DNA from 3 places in the Shewanella sp. BJSY2023SW005 genome. Region 3 is predicted to be linked to each of the others. Evidence: predicted binding sites of a transcription regulator. Region 3 holds the regulator's gene; each other region holds the start of a gene.
What was found. Region 3 encodes MetJ, which represses methionine synthesis genes. Its sites were predicted from a motif close to TAGACGTCTAGACGTCTA; they were not measured.
Positions count from the first base shown of each region.

Region 1: a site for MetJ is predicted at 2,557-2,574, ahead of metE (5-methyltetrahydropteroyltriglutamate--homocysteine S-methyltransferase). Genes of this name have one in related genera too.
Region 2: a site for MetJ is predicted at 2,693-2,710, ahead of msrA (peptide-methionine (S)-S-oxide reductase MsrA). Genes of this name have one in related genera too.

Region 1 covers NZ_JBKORJ010000047.1:30,163-34,366, reverse strand. Annotated here, with positions in the region: gene ACMHXI_RS14135 (hypothetical protein) at 1-136, shown strand, start outside; gene metE (5-methyltetrahydropteroyltriglutamate--homocysteine S-methyltransferase) at 211-2,481, opposite strand; gene ACMHXI_RS14125 (LysR family transcriptional regulator) at 2,647-3,549, shown strand; gene ACMHXI_RS14120 (HDOD domain-containing protein) at 3,598-4,204, opposite strand, start outside.
Region 2 covers NZ_JBKORJ010000020.1:224,094-228,297, reverse strand. Annotated here, with positions in the region: gene seqA (replication initiation negative regulator SeqA) at 1-451, shown strand, start outside; gene pgm (phosphoglucomutase (alpha-D-glucose-1,6-bisphosphate-dependent)) at 489-2,138, shown strand; gene msrA (peptide-methionine (S)-S-oxide reductase MsrA) at 2,209-2,688, opposite strand; gene astE (succinylglutamate desuccinylase) at 2,985-4,022, shown strand; gene ACMHXI_RS05315 (thiamine pyrophosphate-dependent dehydrogenase E1 component subunit alpha) at 4,186-4,204, shown strand, end outside.
Region 3 covers NZ_JBKORJ010000026.1:3,033-7,236, forward strand. Annotated here, with positions in the region: gene ACMHXI_RS07765 (bifunctional aspartate kinase/homoserine dehydrogenase II) at 1-1,118, opposite strand, end outside; gene metB (cystathionine gamma-synthase) at 1,135-2,295, opposite strand; gene metJ (met regulon transcriptional regulator MetJ) at 2,511-2,825, shown strand; gene ACMHXI_RS07780 (sulfite exporter TauE/SafE family protein) at 2,902-3,645, shown strand; gene traF (conjugal transfer protein TraF) at 3,648-4,204, opposite strand, start outside.

The DNA.
Region 1 (4,204 bases), on a different contig from region 3:
GTCTTTGGGATTGGGCATTGGCGGCCTGGTACAAAAAGACCGCCAGAAAATCTTCGCCATTTTGGGCACCACTTTTTCAGGCTTGATCATTCTGGGTACGGTTGGCCTGATAGCGCTGGGCATGAGCATGGGCTGAATCTTTCCCGCGTTGGAGTCAATCAACATCAGGGGCGCAGTGCGCCCCTGACTGTTATTAACCACAGAATTTTATCATCCGAGTCGACGTCGCAACTCCCTGGTCGCATCGACCATATTCTTCAAAGCCGGCTCGACTTCCTCCCAGTTACGGGTCTTCAAACCGCAATCCGGGTTGACCCAGAGCTGGCGCACAGGAATTTTCTGCGCCGCCTTTTCAATCAGGCTCACCATGGCCTCCACTGTTGGAATATTGGGGGAGTGAATATCATAAACCCCGGGGCCGATTTCATTGGGATAGTCAAAGTCCTCAAAGGCATTCAACAACTCCATCCGCGAGCGTGATGTTTCTATGGTGATCACATCGGCATCCATGGCGGCAATTGCGGCAATAGTGTCGTTGAATTCGCTGTAGCACATATGGGTGTGAATTTGGGTCTCGTCTCTGACACCGGCGGCGCTGAGCTTGAAGGCGGCCACGGCCCAATCGAGATAATGGGCCCAATCGCTGCATTTGAGCGGCAAGCCTTCCCTAAAAGCCGGCTCATCAATCTGAATAATACCTATGCCCGCCCGCTCCAATGCCACCACTTCATCGCGTATCGCCAGGGCCAACTGAGTCGCTATCTGCTCGCGGCTGATATCCTCGCGGGCAAAGGACCAATGCAATATGGTCACAGGCCCGGTCAGCATGCCTTTCACCGGTCTGTCGGTGAGACTCTGGGCATATTCGGCCCAGTCGACTGTCATCGCCTTGGGACGGGTCACATCGGCGTAGATCAGCGGCGGCTTGACGCAGCGGGAACCATAGCTCTGCACCCACCCCTGTTTGGTAAAACCAACGCCATCGAGCTGTTCACCAAAGTATTCCACCATGTCGTTGCGCTCGGCTTCACCGTGTACCAACACATCTATCCCCAGCTTGAGCTGCCGTTCTATGGTATCCCGGGTCACCTGTTGCAGCTGCTCTGTGTACACAGCATCGTCCAATTCACCCTTACGCCAGCGGCTACGCAGGTTACGAATGGCTGCCGTCTGCGGGAATGAACCTATGGTAGTCGTCGGCAACAAAGGCAGCTTGAACCTGGCCTGCTGGGCTTGTCTGCGCACCTCAAACTCATGGTTTCGGTCGTAATCGGTTGCGCTCAGGGCATCGATTCTGGCACTGAGCTGTTGATTACGCCCCTGCGCCCTGGCCGCGCGCCGATCCCGGCAACGGGCGACCACGGCTTTGGCATTTTCAGTCTCAGGCGCCTCCAAAAGCGCCTTGAGCTCCTGCAACTCGGTAAGTTTTTGCCTGGCGAAAGCCAGCAGGCTTTTAAGCTCGGGCGCCAGCGCGGTCTCCACCTCGAGATCCACCGGGGTATGCAACAGGGAGCAGGAAGTGGCGAGCCAGAGCCTGTCTCCCAGATCACGCGCCAGTGGCGCCAACTGCTCGGCCACAAGATCCAGATCGGCGGCCCAGACGTTACGGCCGTTGATCACCCCAACCGACAATACCTGCTCAGGCGCCAGTGCACCGACAAAGGCCTGCAACTGCTCGGGCGCGGTAACCAGATCCAGGTGAATACCCGCCACCGGCAGTGCCGACAACAGACTTTGATGGTGGGCTACAGTGCCGTAATAGGTTGCCAGCAACAGCTTGAGCGGCGCCGACTTGAGCACGCCGTAGGCCTGATTGAAGGCCTGCTGCCAGTTGTCATCCAGCTCAAGTGCCAGCGCAGGTTCATCCAATTGCACCCATTCAACGCCCTGGGCGGCAAATCGGGCCAGAATGGCTTGATAACATTCCAGCAGCGCCGGCAGCAGTGTCAAACGGTCGAACTCTGAGCCCACTGTCTTGGACAGATACAGGAAAGTGACCGGCCCCAGCAGTACCGGCTTGGCAGTGTGGCCCAGCGTCTGAGCCTCGGTCACCTCTTCAAACAACTGTTCCCAGGCGATATCGAAGCGTTGATCTTCGCTGAGCTCAGGCACCAGATAATGGTAGTTGGTGTTGAAGTACTTGGTCATTTCAGACGCCGGTGCATGCTTGCCGCTGGGCGCTCGGCCACGGGCAATCCGGAACAGGGTATCGAGATTGACAGCGCCGCCGTCACGGTGACGCTCGGGGATGACCCCCAGAGTCGCACTCAGGGTCAGCACCTGATCATAGTAAGCAAAGTCACCGACCGGCAACTGCGCCACCCCGGCGTCGGCCTGCCACTGCCAGTGGGTACGCCTAAGCTCCCTGGCAACACTCTCTAATTCGGCCACGCTGGACTCACCGCGCCAATATTTCTCCAAAGCAAACTTGAGTTCACGTCGACGTCCGATACGGGGAAAGCCAAGACTATTTAATTGCATAATGTATACCATCCTCTATAAACTGTGCAGCAAGTGACTGGCGACGCCGAAACACAACAAATCAAACCGGGCGTCTGGACGTCTAGAAGTTTATTGTGCTAGTCTCAGCACAGGCAACCGAATTGAATTCAAGGGCAACATGAGCGGCATTCATGTGGAGAGGAAATGATAGAACTGAGACACCTTCGTACTCTGATAGCACTGAAAGAAAGTGGCAGTCTGGCCGGCGCGGCGAAGAAACGTTTTGTCACCCAGTCGGCGCTGTCGCACCAGATTAAAGAGTTGGAGACCCGGATTAACTCCCAGGTATTTGTTCGCAAAAGCAAACCTCTTACCTTCACGCTTGAGGGCAGTCGCCTGCTGACCCTGGCAGAAGAGATACTGCCCCGGGTACAGGAAACCGAATTTGTGCTCAAACGCGGTCTATCTGGAAGCAGCGGTCCCTTGAAGGTGGGTATTGAGTGTCACAGCTGTTTTCGCTGGCTGATGCCTGTAATGGAAGCCTTTCATCAGTCTTATCCGGATGCCAATCTGGATCTCTCCAGCCGCCATCTGTTCGACTCTCTCAATGCGCTGGAAACCGGTGAGCTGGATATAGTGCTGACCTCAGATCCTGTGCCCGGCCATGCCCTTGCCTATCAGCATCTGTTTGATTTTGAAGTGAGACTGGTGATGGCCAAAGATCACCCTCTGGCAGGCAACAGCTATATTTTGCCGCAACAACTGGCCAGGGAACCTATTATCAGTTATCCAGTACCGCTGGAAAGGCTGGATATTTTCCGTCACTTCCTCGAGCCGGCCGGAGTGGTGCCCGGCCCACAAAAACGCTGTGATCTCACCAATGTGTTGCTGCAACGCATCGCCTGTAAAGAAGGGGTTGCGGCCTTGCCCAACTGGTCACTGACCGAAGCCCAGGGCTTGAGCCTGACCTCGGTGAAACTGGGGCAGGAAGGCCTGAAACGGCCGCTGTTCGGTGCCTACCGCCGCGACAGCAGCAATAGAGTGCAGCTGCAAAGGCTGCTGGAATTGATTGCCAAAGAGGGATTACAGCGTCAAGACAGACACTGACTGAGCGGCTGCCACCGCGCCTGAAAGTCGGCGGCAGTCACAAAGCATCTAGAGAGGATTCAGCAACAGACCGCGCTGGGACAATACCCTTCTCAGTACCAGTCCGGGTGAATTGGGATCCCGGGTCTGTCTCAGGTTATGGGCGACCATAAACTCGCTTTGCAGCTCATCATCCAACCCCAGAGATTCAAAAGCTTCCACCGTCAGCGTCTGCTGCTGGGTCTCTATCAGGGTCTTGATAATGCCCAGCGGGAAGCACTGCTCGGCTTCGGCGTTGAGATAGGCAAACGCCGTCAGGGCAATAATCTGACCAAAGACGCTGAACAGTGCCAGAGTCTGCACTTCATCCGCGTCTATCTGTACCCCTTGCATCTGATGCAAGCTGTCCACCGACTCGGTCGCCACAGACTCAGTCAGGCGCCAATAGCCAAGTACCAGTTTACGGTATGGCTGCGGCAATTCATCGAGCCGCTCTTTGAGATAAAAGCTAAAGGCATAACGGTAGATATTGACCTGTCCCAGACGCACCAATGCATCCTTGAGGCTGCGGTTTGGCTGAACGGAAGGAGAGAGCGCGTTATTGCTGCGCCACAGCAGATGAGCTGCCAGAGCGGGATCGGTCGCGACAATATCGATCACATTGCGAATATCGCCA
Region 2 (4,204 bases), on a different contig from region 3:
GGATGTGACAGCCGTTGAACCCAAGGCACCGGTTGAACTCAGCCAGCCAAGCATGGAGCAGGGTTATCGTCCCAATACATTACCCGAGGCCGAGTCAACCCTGGACTTTGACAACCTGTTTAGCAGTGCGGCTATCGAAGCCCAAAAGGGGGCTGTTGGCCGTTTTCTGTTTGCCCTCGAATGTCTCTATAACCAGGATCAGCAAGGATTTGAGCAGGTACTGCAGGTTCAGGGGCGTGATCGCCTCTATTTTGCTACCTCGAAGGAAGCCTTGCTTAAGGCCAGTAAATCGGCCAACCCCAAAGAAGTCGGCAGCAGTGGTTTTTGGGTAACCACCAATAACAACACTGCCAAGAAGCACACCATTTTGTCTGAAGTGTTGGAAAAGATGGGCTGCGACGGCGACAAGGCCAAAGAGATAGCCGATAAGGCACTGCCACTTAAGGCATAAATCTTTATTCCAACATCCGCCATCAAGGAGCACTATTTTGGCTATTCATGAGCGGGCCGGTAAGAAGGCCATGCAGAAGGATCTGGTTAATATTCCGCGGCTGATGAGCCATTATTACCGAATTGTCCCCAACTGTGATGACCCGGCCCAAAGGGTGTGTTTTGGCACCTCGGGGCACAGGGGCAGTTCCTTCAGCGGCAGCTTCAATCAAAACCATATCTGGGCCATTACCCAGGCAGTGGTAGATTACCGCCAATCCCAGGGGATTGAGGGTTCACTCTATCTGGGCATGGACACCCATGCCTTATCTGAAGCGGCTTATATTTCGGCCATCGAAGTCTTGCTGGCCAACAATGTAAAGTTGGTGGTGCAAGAGAGCCAGGGCTTTACGCCTACGCCTGTCATTTCCCATGCCATAGTTAGCGCAAACCGAAATGCCGCCGAGCTCAGCGATGGCATTATTATTACCCCGTCCCACAATCCACCTCAGGATGGCGGAATTAAGTACAATCCGCCCCATGGTGGGCCGGCAGAAGGTGAGATTACTGCCTGGATTGAGCAGCGAGCCAATGACTATCTCAAGGCACAGCTGGAAGGGGTCAGGAAACTCAACTACGGCGTAGCCGTCAGTATCGGACTCATCAAGGAAACCGATCTTATAGAGCCCTATGTTGCCGATCTCGCCTCTGTAGTAAATATGCAAGCCATCAAAGATGCCGGCGTTCGCATAGGTGTCGACCCTCTGGGCGGCTCAGGCATCCATTACTGGCCACATATTGTCCGCCGTTATGGCGTGAATATCACAGTGGTCAACGACCGGGTCGATCCCAGCTTCGGCTTTATGCCACTGGATAAAGACGGCAAAATCCGCATGGACTGCTCATCGCCTTTTGCCATGGCAGGCCTGCTTAAGCACATGGATGAGTTCGATATCTGCCTTGGGAATGATCCCGACTACGACAGACACGGGATAGTCTGCCCAGAGACAGGTTTGATGGACCCCAACCACTTTTTGGCGGTGGCGATAGATTACCTGCTGGAGCACAGACCCGACTGGCCGCAGACGCTGCAAATTGGCAAGACCTTGGTTTCCAGTGGCATGATAGACAAGATAGTTGCCTCACACGGTCGCAAGCTTTGTGAAGTGCCGGTTGGTTTCAAGTGGTTTGTCAGTGGTTTGAGTGAAGCCAGCCTGGCCTTTGGCGGCGAAGAAAGCGCCGGCGCCGCCTTCCTTCGACGTGACGGCACAACCTGGTGCACGGACAAAGACGGTTTTATTCTCGGGCTGCTGGCCGCTGAAATCCTCGCCGTAACCGGCAAAAACCCAGCCGAGCGTTATGCAGAACTGGCTGCGATACACGGTCATTGCTTCTACAAACGGATAGACAGCCCCATCAATGCCAAGCAAAAGGCGCGCTTTGCCACCCTCAATGCAGATACCCTGGGGGCAGAGACTTTGGCCGGAGACAAGATTAAGGCGGTACTGACCAAGGCCCCCGGCAATGATGGTGCCATTGGCGGTATTAAGGTGCTAACCGACAACGGCTGGTTTGCCGCCAGACCTTCAGGTACTGAGGCACTCTATAAAATTTACGCCGAAAGCTTTGTCAGCGAGCAGCATCTGCAGCAGATACTGGAACAGGCGAGAGCTCTGATAACCAGCGCCCTAAAAGGCAAGCCGAACTGAGCTTAAGAGATTGCCAATTCAGTAAAAAAGCGCAGCCGTGAACACAGTTGCGCTTTTTTATTTCCGGGGATCAATATTCAAGATGGCAACTGGGCAAGTTATTCTTCTGGATATAATCCTGATGATATTCTTCCGCACGATGAAACTGTTTCACTGGAACAATTTCCGTCACTATGTGCCGCTGACCCCACTTACCACTACGAGCCAACGCCAGTTTTGAGGCCTCAGCCTGCTCCTTCTGCTCTTTGCTATGAAAAAAAATCACGCTCCGATACTGGGTGCCGATATCACCACCTTGGCGATTGAGACTGGTGGGGTTGTGATTGCTCCAGAAAACTTGCAGCAGCTCGGTAAATGAAACCTGGGCTTCATCGAACTCCACCTGAACCACTTCGGCATGGCCGCTGTTTCCCTGTTTTACCTCTTCATAGCGGTTGATTCTATCATCACCGCCCATATAACCACTGGTGGCGTTTAATACCCCGGGCACTTGACGAAAGAAATACTCCACCCCCCAAAAACAACCGCCACCGAATGTTGCTACCGCCATTAAATTTACCTCTAGATGTCCAGATGGCCAAAATTATGCGTGATAAGTTTTTCCGGCGCAAGTGGTGTATTTGTCGGAGTGGCTTTTTTGCTCCTTAGTTAGATAAGAACTATCTGAAACCAGTTCGCAAGCCTGGCATTGGATAGCTTTGGTCACATAACCAATTTAATAAGCTGTGGTACTATGAAACCTTGCTCTCTGGCGCTGGTCTCAACAAGCAAACGCATTGCAACAAGTTCCCAGGAGACAGCGTTAATGGAAACAACAGCCAAATCGGCAATAAGAAGGAGTATTTCGTGTTACAAGCCCTGAAGGATAATCCTGACTTCCTGTCATTGACTCTGAATAACCCCAATTCATTGGAGAGTATTAGTGGCACGCTTGGCGACCACACCCGGATAGCGATTTGGGACACAGGAGTCTTGCTGTTTGAACCTCTGAACAACCAGAGTGATAAAGATATCGTGCTGTCATCCGGGGTACACGGCAATGAAACTGCACCTATCGAACTGTGTAATGGCATTATCAAGTCGCTGTTAAAGCAAGAAATACGGGTAGGGCAGCGAGTACTGTTCATGTTCGGTAACCCGGCGGCAATTAACCGTGGCACTCGTATTGTCGATGAAAACCTCAACCGGCTGTTCAGTGGCGAGCATTCAAATCCCCCCGGGCTGGTGAACCCGGAGCGGATCCGCGCCAAGAAATTGGAAACTTATGTCACACGTTTCTTCGAAGACGCACCACAAGGGGCAAGACAGAGGATCCATTACGATCTGCACACCGCCATTCGCGGCTCCAAGCATGAAAAGTTTGCCATCTATCCCTATCGACCGGGTAAGGCTTACAGCCGCGAACAATTGATGTTCCTGGAGGCGGCCGGAGTCGATACCGTGTTGCTGCATCACGAACCCACAACTACTTTCAGCTATTTCTCGTCAAATCAGTTTGGCGCCGACGCCTTTACCATTGAACTTGGCAAGGTTTACCCCATGGGACAAAACGATATGACACGTTTTATCGCCACCCGGGAGATGCTGAGCCGTTTGATCTGCAAGCAATCGCTCGAACTCGAGGAGCAGGCGCTTGAGCGGGTCAATATCTATCAGGTCTGTAGGGTCATCAATAAGCAGGCCGACGACTTTGAATTTACCTTCGCCAGCGATGTGGAAAACTTCACAGCTTTCCCCAAGGGATATGTGCTGGCGCGGGAAGCGGGCCGGGATATTCGAGTAGAGCAGGACTCGGAAGCCGTGGTGTTTCCCAACGCCAAGGTGCCCATTGGCCAACGTACAGTGATCTGCCTGGTTCAGGCCACAGAGGTGCCATTGGCCTGAATTGTAAACCAATATATACGCGCCGATCCCATGCTAGTTGGCAAAGCACCCAAGGCGGGAGTTGCTTGCTAGTTTACGTTAACGTAATGTTCGAGGCGCGTACTGAAAAAATCGGTAGGGCCGGTTTCGAGCCGGACAAACCCAGAGATAACAAGAGCACACTATGAGCAACGCAACAAAGA
Region 3 (4,204 bases):
CTTTGAATTTTAAGCTGGGATGTCTGCGCTTCCAGTAACTGCCAGACTTGGCGGGATAATTCGGGAGTAAAGGCCAGCTCAAGTTTGTGTTGCCCTTGAGACCAGTAGGCCAGCGGGGTCAAACCCGCCTCATTGAGCGCATCGAGCGTCTGAGTCTGAGCCTGGGTGCCATTGAACTCCAGGCTCAAGAGGGACACCTGATTGAGATTGGTCACCACAGGGGCGCTTGCGGCATCACTCTTGGGGGCTATCAGGGTAAAGTCGGTATGCGAGGCGTAGCTCGAACGCACCGCCAGGCTGACATCGGTATTAAATAACGGCTGCAGGGTACGGCAATGCAGTACCGGGGAGCCGAGCCGCGCCAGGCGGTCGGCCTCAGCCAGCGACATGCTACTCAGCAATTTGGCATCGGCAATCTTGTTGGGATCGGCATTGAACACCCCTTCAACATCTGTCCAGATAGTGACCCTGTCGATATCGGCCAGGCTGGCTATAAGAGTGGCACTGAAGTCGGAGCCGTTGCGACCGAGCAACAGAGTTTCGCCTTGGCTATTGGCGCAGATAAAGCCGGTGATCACCAGGCGCTCATCGGGATGCTCGGCCAGCAGCCGCTGCACCCTTTCACGGGACTCATCGAGGCGAATCCTGGGTACTGCGCCCTCATCGGCAATCAATAAACTGCGGGCATCCACATGGGAAGCGGCAACACCGGACTCCCGCAGCAGCGCCGCCATCAGTCTGGCCGACCAGCGTTCGCCGAAACCCACCACCTGATTGCATTGGTATTCGCTGAGTTCAGGCAAGGACAATAAACTGGCCAGTTGCGCCTTATCTGTAGACAGACGCTCCCGCAGCTGGCGTGCCTGTTCATTGCCCAGCAGCTGTTCAATCAGATTCTGCTGATAACCGACAAGCACCTGTAGTTCTTCCTGCCACAGAGCGCCAGATTCCTTCAAGTTCAGCAGTTTATAGAGAAAATTGGTACTCTTGCCGGCGGCGGAAACCACCACAAGATCATCGGCATGACCATGGGTTAGCAAAATATGGGCGACCCGTCGGTAGCAATCGGCATCGGCGAGACTGGAACCGCCAAACTTATGTAGGTGACAACGTGCCATCTCAAGCTCCTTCAATTCAACAGTTTGCGGCTGCCGCCAATCCGGCGGCGATATCGTCCAGCAGATCCCGGCCATCCTCTATACCCACAGACAAGCGGATAAGCGTGTCTTTAATACCGGCTTCGGCGCGAGCCTCACTCGCCATGGCTCTGTGGGTCATGGTGGCGGGCACGGCCACCAGGCTCTCAACCCCTCCCAGGCTCTCGGCCACGGAAAACAGCTTGAGCGCGCCGAGGAAGGCAACCACCTGCGCCTCATCACCCTTGAGTTCAAAACTCAGCATAGCGCCAAAGCCACTCTGCTGCCTGGCGGCAATCTCATGACCTGGGTGGCTCTTAAGCCCCGGATAGTAAACTTTGTCTACCACGGGACTCTGGCTCAGCAGCGCCACTATGCGCTCGGCATTGGCCTGATGCTCGCGGATCCTCAGCGCCAGAGTACGCAGGCCACGCAGGGTCAGGTAGCTGTCGAAGGCGCCACCGCTCAGCCCGAGCGTGTTGGACCACCAGTGCAGCTGCTCTGCCAGTTCAGGATCTTTGGCAATCACGGCGCCGCCCACCACATCGCTGTGGCCATTGATGTATTTAGTGGTCGAGTGCACCACTATGTCGGCCCCCAACAGTAAAGGCTGTTGCAGCGCCGGCGATAAAAAAGTGTTGTCGACCACCACCAATGCGCCCTGCTGGTGGGCCGCCTCGGCAATAGCAGCAATATCCACTACCCGCAGCAGCGGATTGGACGGAGTCTCGAGCCACACCATGCGCGGCTTTTGCGCCATGGCAGCGGCGAGTGCTTGCGGGTCGGTTTGATCCAAAACCTGCAAGCGAAACTGGCCCTTGGCAGCCAGATTGGTGAACAGCCTATAGCTACCGCCATAACAGTCATGGGGCACCAACAAGAGGTCATCCGGCCCCAGCAGGTTGACCACCAGAGTAATGGCCGCCATGCCGGTCGCTGTGATTGCCGCACTGCAGCCCTGTTCCAGCTCCCCCAAGGCATCCCCCAGAATGGAGCGGGTAGGATTACCCGAGCGGCTGTAATCAAAGGCTCTTGGCTGAGTGTGGCCATCAAAGGCATAGTTGGTCGACAGATAGATGGGTGGCACCACGGCCCCGTGCTGGCTGTCTGATTCGATGCCCTGCCGGACCGCTGTGGTTGCTAATCGCCGCTCTGTCATAATCGACTCCTGAATGCTGAGGTTCGACACCATAAAGATGTCTGGACGTCTAAATCTAACCAATGACCATCCAGCCGTCAATAGGCATCAAGACGTTTGGACGTCCAAATGTATGGATTTCTGTTCATATTGCACAGATTTTGCAGGCAATCATTTGACTGTATCCTGTAAGGGTTTAAAATCTGCTGCGAATTAGTGAGATCACAGGTGAATCAATGACTGAATGGAATGGCGAATACATCAGCCCTTATGCCGAACACGGCAAGAAGAATGAGCAAGTGAAAAAAATCACTGTCTCTATTCCGTTGAAGGTGCTGAAAGTATTGACCGATGAGCGCACCCGGCGCCAGGTAAACAACCTGCGGCACGCCACAAACAGCGAACTGCTGTGCGAAGCCTTCCTGCATGCCTATACCGGCCAGCCACTGCCCAACGATGGGGATTTGTCCAAAGACAAACCCGACAGCATCCCGGAAGAGGCCAAGCGCATGATGGATGCCATGGGCATAGAATGGGAAGACATGGAGTAAGTGTGTTGTCCCTCAGAATTACCTTATAGTTGAACAAGGATCGCGGTGCGATCCTTGTCTTTTTTGGGGCTTGCGAATGTTGTCACTGATAGATCCCGTCACCCTGCTACTGGCGTCCCTGATCATATTTACCGGCGCCCTGACCCAGTCGTTGATAGGCTTTGGCTTGGCCGTGGTAGCCACACCTTTGCTGTATATCGTCGATCCGGAACTGGTTCCTGCCCCAGTTATCGCCATGGGGTTTTCCATCGCCCTGCTGACACTGGTACGCGAGCGTGGCCACCTGGAATTCAACGGCCTGCAATATGCCTTGTTGGGAAGGCTTCCCGGCGGCCTGATTGGCGCCACCCTGCTGTTGCTGGCGCCGCAGCCTATTCTGGGCTTGACCATAGCCCTGATTGTGGCCGTAGCCGTATTCCTCAGCCTTAGAAAGTACAGCATCAAGATCAACCGCCTCAGCCTGTTTATTGCCGGGATATTTTCCGGGATCTTCGGTACCGTGGCCGCCATAGGCGGACCGCCGATGGCCCTGCTGCTGGCGGGTAAGGATGCCAGTCAGTTCCGCGCAGCGCTGTCGGCCTTCTTCATCTTCAGCTCATTGATAGCCTTGATTATTCTCGGCTGTTTTGGCCTCTTGACCTTGAGACACCTATGGCTTTCGCTGTTGCTGCTGCCTTCGGTATTTCTCGGTTTTCTGGTGGCTGGCCGCTTGGTGGGCCGGGTGGATAAAGAGAAGACCCGAGTCCTGACGCTGGCGCTGTGCGCGTTGAGCGCCCTGTTGCTGACCATCAAATCAAGCCTGGCGCTCATCAACGGTTAATTTTAGAAGTGATAGCTGGTTTGCAGTACGCCGCCTATGGCGTCATCGCTGCCAAACATGCCGGTGAGATCCAGCCGGAAACTGTTGCCTATGGCGAACCCTGTCCCGAGTGAATAAAGATCGGCGGTGTGATCATTGAGATCCTGGCGATAACCGAGCCGTAAAGCAACCCAGTCGGTAGGCCGGTATTCACCGCCTAAACGCCAATAGCGGCTGCCCTCAAGCTCGGCAAACTTGTCGTCGTCGGTAAGATCCAAGTCGCTGCTGAGTGAAAAGGCTGCCCAGTCATAGGCCACCCCTGCGGTAACCATAGGTTTCACCTGATAGGTAAGCTGCACACCGCCGGCCTCTATGCTGCTCAAGTCCCGCTTGATGAGGTTGCGACCACTGACACCGATAACCAAACCATCCAATGGCTGGAATGCCAGACCAATATCCAGGTTAAAGCCAGTGTCATCGCTTCGATAATCATCATCGTTGAAATCATCGGCATCGAAGTTATTGGCGCTGACAGCATAATTAAAACTATCCAACCGTTGCAGCTTGGGAGTGACTCCCA